DNA from 2 places in the Rathayibacter soli genome. Region 2 is predicted to be linked to the other one. Evidence: predicted binding sites of a transcription regulator. Region 2 holds the regulator's gene; the other holds the start of a gene.

Region 1 (3,408 bases), 1.6 Mb from region 2:
GTCGTGGTTCTTCTTCGGAGGACTGTTCTCGATTGCGGCCATCGTGCTCGGCTTCCTCGGCAAGAGCAAAGAACCGCAGGCGAAGGGCATGTGGCTGACCGGCATCATCCTCGGATTCGTCGGCATCCTCGTGCTCGTGATCGCGATCATCTTCACGATCATCGTGCTCGTCGCCGTCGGAAACCTTGGTTCATACACATACTGAGTCGACGCGCACGCCAGACGGGCCGCTCTCCCACGGGAGGGCGGCCCGTCGGTGTTGGGTGCCGGAGATTTCGAGACGGCCGCGAGCGGCCTCCTCAATCAGCGGGACAGACGGCCGCGGGCGGCCTCCTCGATCAGCGGAGCTTGTTGGTGTTTGGTTGGGGTGGGGTGGATCTCGAGACGGCCGCGGGCGGCCTCCTCGATCAGCGGGACAGACGGCCGCGAGCGGCCTCCTCGATCAGCGGGACAGACGGCCGCGGGCGGCCTCCTCGATCAGCGGGACAGACGACCGGCCTTCGGCAAGCTCAGGGGCCGGCTTTCGGCAAGGGCTAGAGGCGGTCCACGAGCAACGCCTCGTGTTTGCCGCCGATGCGGGTGAGCACGAGCGTGGCGGAGGCGTCACCACGAAGGGACAGGCGGGTCCGCAGGGCGGCGGGGTCGACATCCGCCCCGCGCTTTTTGATCTCGAGCGTGCCGATGCCGCGCTCGCGCAGTGCGCGCTTCAACTCGCGTTCCTGGAACGGCACCCGCTCGCGCACCCGGAATCCAGCGGCAAACGGGGTGCCGACCGGCTGGTCGGTCGTCAAGTAGGCGATGCCGTCGCTGATCATCCGCGCGTTCATGCGGCGCGCGAGGTCGCCGATCAAGCGAGCGCGGATCACTGAGCCGTCGGGCTCGTAGAGGTACTCGCCGAGGTCGCCGACCGGCTCATCCTCGCTGTCTGCCGGCCCGGCGAGTTCCGCAGGCTCGCCGTCGGACAACACCAGTGCAGACCGACGGATGCCCTCCCTGGCCACCGCTCCGAACCAGACTCCCAGCTCCACGAGTTGGCCGTCGACGGAGATCCATTGCGCCTCAGCGTCGTGGGGGATGAGATTGCGGTCGAGGCCTGGCCCGAGCTTGACGCCCGCGGGCATCCGTTCGCCGAGGCCGAAGGCGAAGTCGAGGCTCGGGGAGTACTCGTTCGGGTCGGTCAAGCGCTTGGTGTTGGAGTGGCCCGCTGTGCGCCGAGCCGGATCGATATAGACGCCGTCGACGTCCGCCAGTGCCGCAGCGCTGCCGGCCGCATCTTCCGCGCGGGCGTTCACGACGTTCGCCGTCTCGAATGGTGCAAGGTTGTATGCTGCGATCGCGGCAGTGATCTCGTCGGCTTCCACCGCGGTCACGGTGAGGCCGAGCGCAGCCATCGCCAGGGCGTCCCCACCGATGCCGCAACCGAGGTCGGCGATGTGGCCGGCACCGGCGCTCTGGAACCGCCCAGCGTGCAGTGCGGCCACTCGTAACCGCGTGGCCTGCTCCAGGCCCGCGGCGGTGAACAGCATACGCGAGGCGAACTCGCCGAACTTCGACCTCGCCTTACCGCGCAGCTTCGCTTGGCTGAGCACCGCAGCGACAAGCGCGGGCGGATGCCCCGCCTTGCGGAGCGCGGAAACGCTGGCAAGCGCATCCGTCGACGAGGTGTACTCAGGCAGCGAGTCGAGAAGCCGAAGCCCCGCCGGACTCATCAGTTCGAGCAGTTCCGAGCGTTCCATTCGACCAACTTATCTGGTCGGCCTATTTGGTCGATTCGAGGGCGATCTTTGGCACTCACGTTGCGAGAGTGCCAGCACAGGCTCTAAACTCGGTCTTAGCACTCTCGGTGTGAGTGTGCTAACTCCAGTCTTCAGTACGAGAAAGAGGTCAAACGTGTCGGTCTCCATCAAGCCGCTCGAGGATCGCATTGTTATCAAGCAGGTTGAGGCTGAGCAGACCACAGCTTCCGGCCTGGTGATCCCGGACACCGCCAAGGAAAAGCCCCAGGAGGGCGAAGTCATTGCGGTCGGCCCCGGTCGCATTGACGACAACGGCAACCGTGTTCCGCTCGACGTCGCCGTTGGCGACAAGGTGCTGTACTCCAAGTACGGCGGAACCGAGGTCAAGTTCGGCGTCGACGAGTACCTCGTGCTCTCGGCCCGCGACGTTCTCGCTGTGGTCGTGCACTAAGCACGTTCGTTTTGTGGAAGGGCCCGGATGGCGAAAGCCGCCCGGGCCCTTTCTTTGTCGGTGGTCGAGTAGCGAGCGCTAGCGAGCGAGGGTCTCGATACGCGTACTCGCTGCGCTCGTGCGCTACTCGACCACCTGACGGAACCGGTGGTCGAGTAGCGAGCGCTAGCGAGCGTATCGAGACCGACGGCGCACGGCGACGAGGTAAGCGGATGTCGGCGGGTGGCCATAGCATTGGTCAGTGAGTTCGCCGCCAGCTGCATCCCCGACCCGCGCCGTGCGCACGGGCTCGAGTGAGCCGAGTAGCCGCAGCGGGCTGATCTTCGCGATCGTCGCATACTGCCTGTGGGGTGTGCTTCCGATCTACTTCGTCGCCCTGCAACCGACCGGGGCATTCGAGATCGTCGCCTGGCGAGTGCTGTTCTCGCTCGTGTTCTGCGCGATCCTGATCGCCGTCACCCGGGCCTGGCACCCGCTTGTTGGGATCCTGCGTCGCCCGCGGATCGTTCTCATCATGGGTGCTGCCGGTGCCCTGATCTACATCAACTGGCAGACCTACGTCTACGGAGTTGAAGCAGGGCGAGTCGTCGAGGCCGCGCTCGGCTATTTTATCAACCCGATCGTGACCGTATTTCTCGGTGTGATCGTGTTGCGCGAGAAACTGCGGATCACGCAGTGGATCGCAGTGGCCGTGAGCATCATCGCGGTCGGTGTGCTGACCGTGGGTTACGGATCTCTTCCGTGGATCGCGCTGGTGCTCGCATTCTCGTTCGGTCTCTACGGTCTGGTCAAGAAACAAGTCGGCAAAGACGTGGATGCCGTCTCCGGGCTCACCCTGGAGACCGCCTGGCTGGCGCCGGTCGCCGTGATTCAGCTGATCGTCGTCGGCGCGACCACTGGAATTACACTCGGCACGATCAGCACCTGGCACACGGTGCTTCTCGTTTCCGCCGGTGTGATCACGGCAGTGCCGCTCTTGCTGTTCGCGGCTGCAGCGCGCCGGCTTCCGCTGATCTATCTCGGGTTCATCCAGTACTTCGCTCCGTTCATCCAGTTTCTCGTCGGCGTGTTTCTGCTGCACGAGGCGATGCCGCCGGAGCGCTGGTTCGGATTCGGCCTCGTCTGGCTCGCACTCGTCATCCTGAGCGTGGATATGGTCGTCGCGACGCGGCGACAACGCAGGAGCCGGGCAGCGGCATCCGAAAGCTGTGAGCCCGGAGG
Region 2 (3,408 bases):
GTCACAGCAAGGGCCTCGACGACGGGCAGCCACGGACGCATCGACTGCTTTGTGGCCTCACGCACAATGGCCGCCCAGCGTTCGCGGCCTTTGACGGCCTTCTGGCCGTCCCACCGCGACACTGAGCGCGCGGCGCTCCATGGCACGACAGCGTCGACGCCGAGTTCTGTGGCCGCCTGGATGGCCAGCTCGTCGCGGTCGCCCTTGGCGAGCGCCTGCACGAGGATCACTCGCGGCCGAACGGGCGGTGTCGAGACCGCGGCCTCGACGCGCACGACCACGGCGTCCGGCGCGGCGGAAAGCACCGTGCCGTGCACTGCCAGCCCGCGGCCGTTGCCGACCGCCAGCCTGTCTCCGACTCGGGTACGGGACACCGTCACGATGTGGCGCGATTCCGACGCCCCGAGCACGATCTCGTCGCCGACATTCGCCGAGTCGAGTTCTTCGACCAGATAGAAGTTCGCCACGAGAAGCCCCGCCGGTGCCAGCCGCCTAGACGCCCATGAAACGATCGCGCAACTTCGCGAACAGACCCTGCTGGAAGTGCGTGAGGGTGGGAGATTCCTGCTTGCGCACTGCCGAGAACTTCTCGATGAGGTCGCGTTCCTTGCGATCGAGTTTCGTCGGTGTCGTGACCTGCACGCCGATGCGCAGATCGCCACGGCCGCCGCCTCGCAGCCGCGTGATTCCGCGACCCTTGACAGTGAGCACCTCGGCGCTTTGCGTGCCTGGTTTCAGTTCGACGTCGATGTCGCCGTCGAGCGCCCTGACCGTTGCGCGCGTTCCGAGAATGGCATCGGTCATCGCGATGACAAGTGTGCAGAGCAGATCGTCGCCGTCGCGGCTGAAAACATCATGGTGCTTCACTTTGATCTCGAGGTAGAGGTCGCCGTTCGGGCCGCCGGCTGGGCCCGCTTCACCACTGCCGGGCATCTGCAACCGCAGTCCGGTGTCGACGCCGGCCGGAATGTCGACCGGCACCGTGCGCCGGGCACGCACCCGGCCCTGACCCTGGCAGGTGACACAGGGGGTTGCAATGACCGTGCCATAGCCGCGGCAGGTGCCGCAGGGCGTCGAGGTCATCACATTGCCGAGCAGCGAGCGCACCGCGCGCTGAAGTTGACCGGTTCCGTGGCAGATGTCGCAGGTGACCGGTGCAGTACCCGGTTGGCAGCATGAGCCGGAGCAGGTCTCGCAGAGCACTGCGGTGTCGACTTCCAGATCGCGGTGCGTGCCGAAGATCACCTCATCGAGATCGACCTCAACGCGAATGAGGGCGTCTTGGCCGCGCTCTCGCCGCGACTTCGGCCCTCGCGTCCCACCACCACCGCCGAAGAATGTCTCGAAGATATCGCCGAAGCCGCCGAAACCGGCACCACTGAAGCTGCCCTGTTGAGGGCCGAGGTCGTACTGTTCTCGCTGCTGCGGGTCGCTGAGCACGTCATACGCGTGAGTCACGGACTTGAACCGTTCGGATGCCTCCGGGCTCGGATTCACATCCGGATGCAGTTCGCGTGCCAGTCTGCGGTATGCCTTCTTGATCTCGTCCGGTGTCGCGTTGCGATCGACGCCCAGCACTTCATAATGGTCGGCCACGTAAAAGGTGTTTCCTTACTCGTTCTCGTTGCGGGCTCAGTCTTCGCCGAGGCGACGCGACAAATATCGGGCGACGGCGCGCACGGCCGCCATGTTGTTCGAATAGTCCATCCGGATCGGTCCGAGAACGCCGACGTGGGCGAGTGCCCCGCCGCCGCCCGCGTATCCGCTTGCAAGCACAGAGGTCTCCGACAGTCCGAACGGTGCGTTCTCGCGGCCGATGCTCACGGACACGCCGTGCTGATCGGTCGCCATCTCACCGAAAAGCTTCAACAACTCCACCTGCTGCTCAATCGCCTCGAGCACGGGGTAGATACTGCCGGCGAAGTCGTGCTCCGTGCGAACCAGGTTGGCCGTACCGGCCATGACGAGCTTCTCTTGCCGTGTGCTCTCGATCTGATCGATCAGCGCCGTGAGAATCGCCGCCGCCAACCGGCGATGCCTCTCTCCGAACTGATCCTCGATCTCGCGCAGTCGCAGCACGGCATCCGAAAGTTTGCATCCGGCGACGGCCGCATTCACACGCGCGCGCAACTCGCTGATGAGCTCCTCATCACCAACGCCCGGCAGTTCCGCGACACGCTGTTCAACGGCTCCTGTGTCTGCGATCAGAACGCACAGCACGCGCTGCGGAGCGACGGGCACGAACTCGATATGCCGAACGCGAGCGGCAGACACCGACGGGTACTGCACGAGCGCCACCTGATGTGTGAGCTGTGAGAGCAGACGCACGGTGCGTGCAAGCACATCGTCGACGTCCACAGATTGACCGAGGAAGACCTCGATCGCCTGGCGTTGCGCGCTTGTCAGCGGCTTCAGATCGGCAAGCTGATCGACGAACACGCGATACCCTTTGTCAGTGGGCACCCGACCCGATGACGTGTGCGGAGCAGCGATCAACTCCTCTTCTTCCAACGCGGCCATGTCGTTACGGATTGTCGCAGCGGAAACACCGAACGAGTGACGTTCGACGATGCTCTTCGAGCCGACAGGCTCGCGCGAGGCCACATAGTCCTGCACGATCACGCGGAGAACCTCGAGACTACGTTCCGATACCATCCAGATCGTCGCCTCCTCTTGTTCTGATTGGCACCGCTCTGATTGGCACCGCTCTGACCAGTACCGCTCTGATTAGCACTCAATAACTCCGAGTGCCAATCATATCGCGTGGCCCTCCGACGCGGTGATTGCGGGGCCCATGGCCTCAGGGTACTTTAGGGTTGTGCTCGCAATGCTGCCTGCTCCAGATGTCGAGGCACAGGCGCATCGGCGAGCGGTTGACAACAACCACTTACCGAAGGGGACCATCATGACAGACCCGAATGTGCAGCAGCCTGCAGATCCTGCAGCGGGCCTGCCGCAAGCCGCGCAACCGCAACCAGCCCAACCGCAACCAGCCCAGGCTCAAGCCGCGCAACCGCCCTACGTTCCGCCACAGCCAGCAGCGCCTGCGCAGCCACAGTATGCCCAGCAACAGCCGGGCGCACAGCAACCAGGGGCGCAACAGCAGTACGCCGCCGCAGAGGCTGCACCGTTCACTCCGGTTCAGGACAAGCAATACGCAATGTGGGCCCACCTCGGTGGCGCGGTGTCGATTCTGGCATTCTTCACCGGATGGCTCGCGCTTCTGGCGATCGTGCCAGCCCTCGTGATCTATCTCGCATTCGGCAAGCGCGGCACGCTGACGAAGCAAGAATCGAAGGAGGCACTCAATTTCCAGATCACCATGGTCGCCGCCATGATCATCTGGGCCATCATCGCCGCCATTGTCACAGCAGCGCTGCTGTTCTCGCTCAGCTTCGGGGTATGGAC

The links. Region 2 encodes HrcA, which represses chaperone genes, less so after heat shock. Its sites were predicted from a motif close to TTNGCACTCGNNNNNNNCGAGTGCNAA; they were not measured.
Positions count from the first base shown of each region.
Region 1: groES (co-chaperone GroES) is a predicted target of HrcA. The motif match lies at 1,785-1,811, and genes of this name have one in related genera.

Region 1 is NZ_CP133020.1:934,994-938,401, forward strand. Features, by position in the region: gene QU604_RS04270 (DUF4190 domain-containing protein) at 1-205, shown strand, start outside; gene QU604_RS04275 (THUMP-like domain-containing protein) at 534-1,736, opposite strand; gene groES (co-chaperone GroES) at 1,891-2,187, shown strand; gene rarD (EamA family transporter RarD) at 2,465-3,408, shown strand, end outside.
Region 2 is NZ_CP133020.1:2,535,371-2,538,778, forward strand. Features, by position in the region: gene QU604_RS11725 (16S rRNA (uracil(1498)-N(3))-methyltransferase) at 1-467, opposite strand, end outside; gene dnaJ (molecular chaperone DnaJ) at 493-1,596, opposite strand; gene hrcA (heat-inducible transcriptional repressor HrcA) at 1,633-2,655, opposite strand; gene QU604_RS11740 (DUF4870 domain-containing protein) at 2,906-3,408, shown strand, end outside.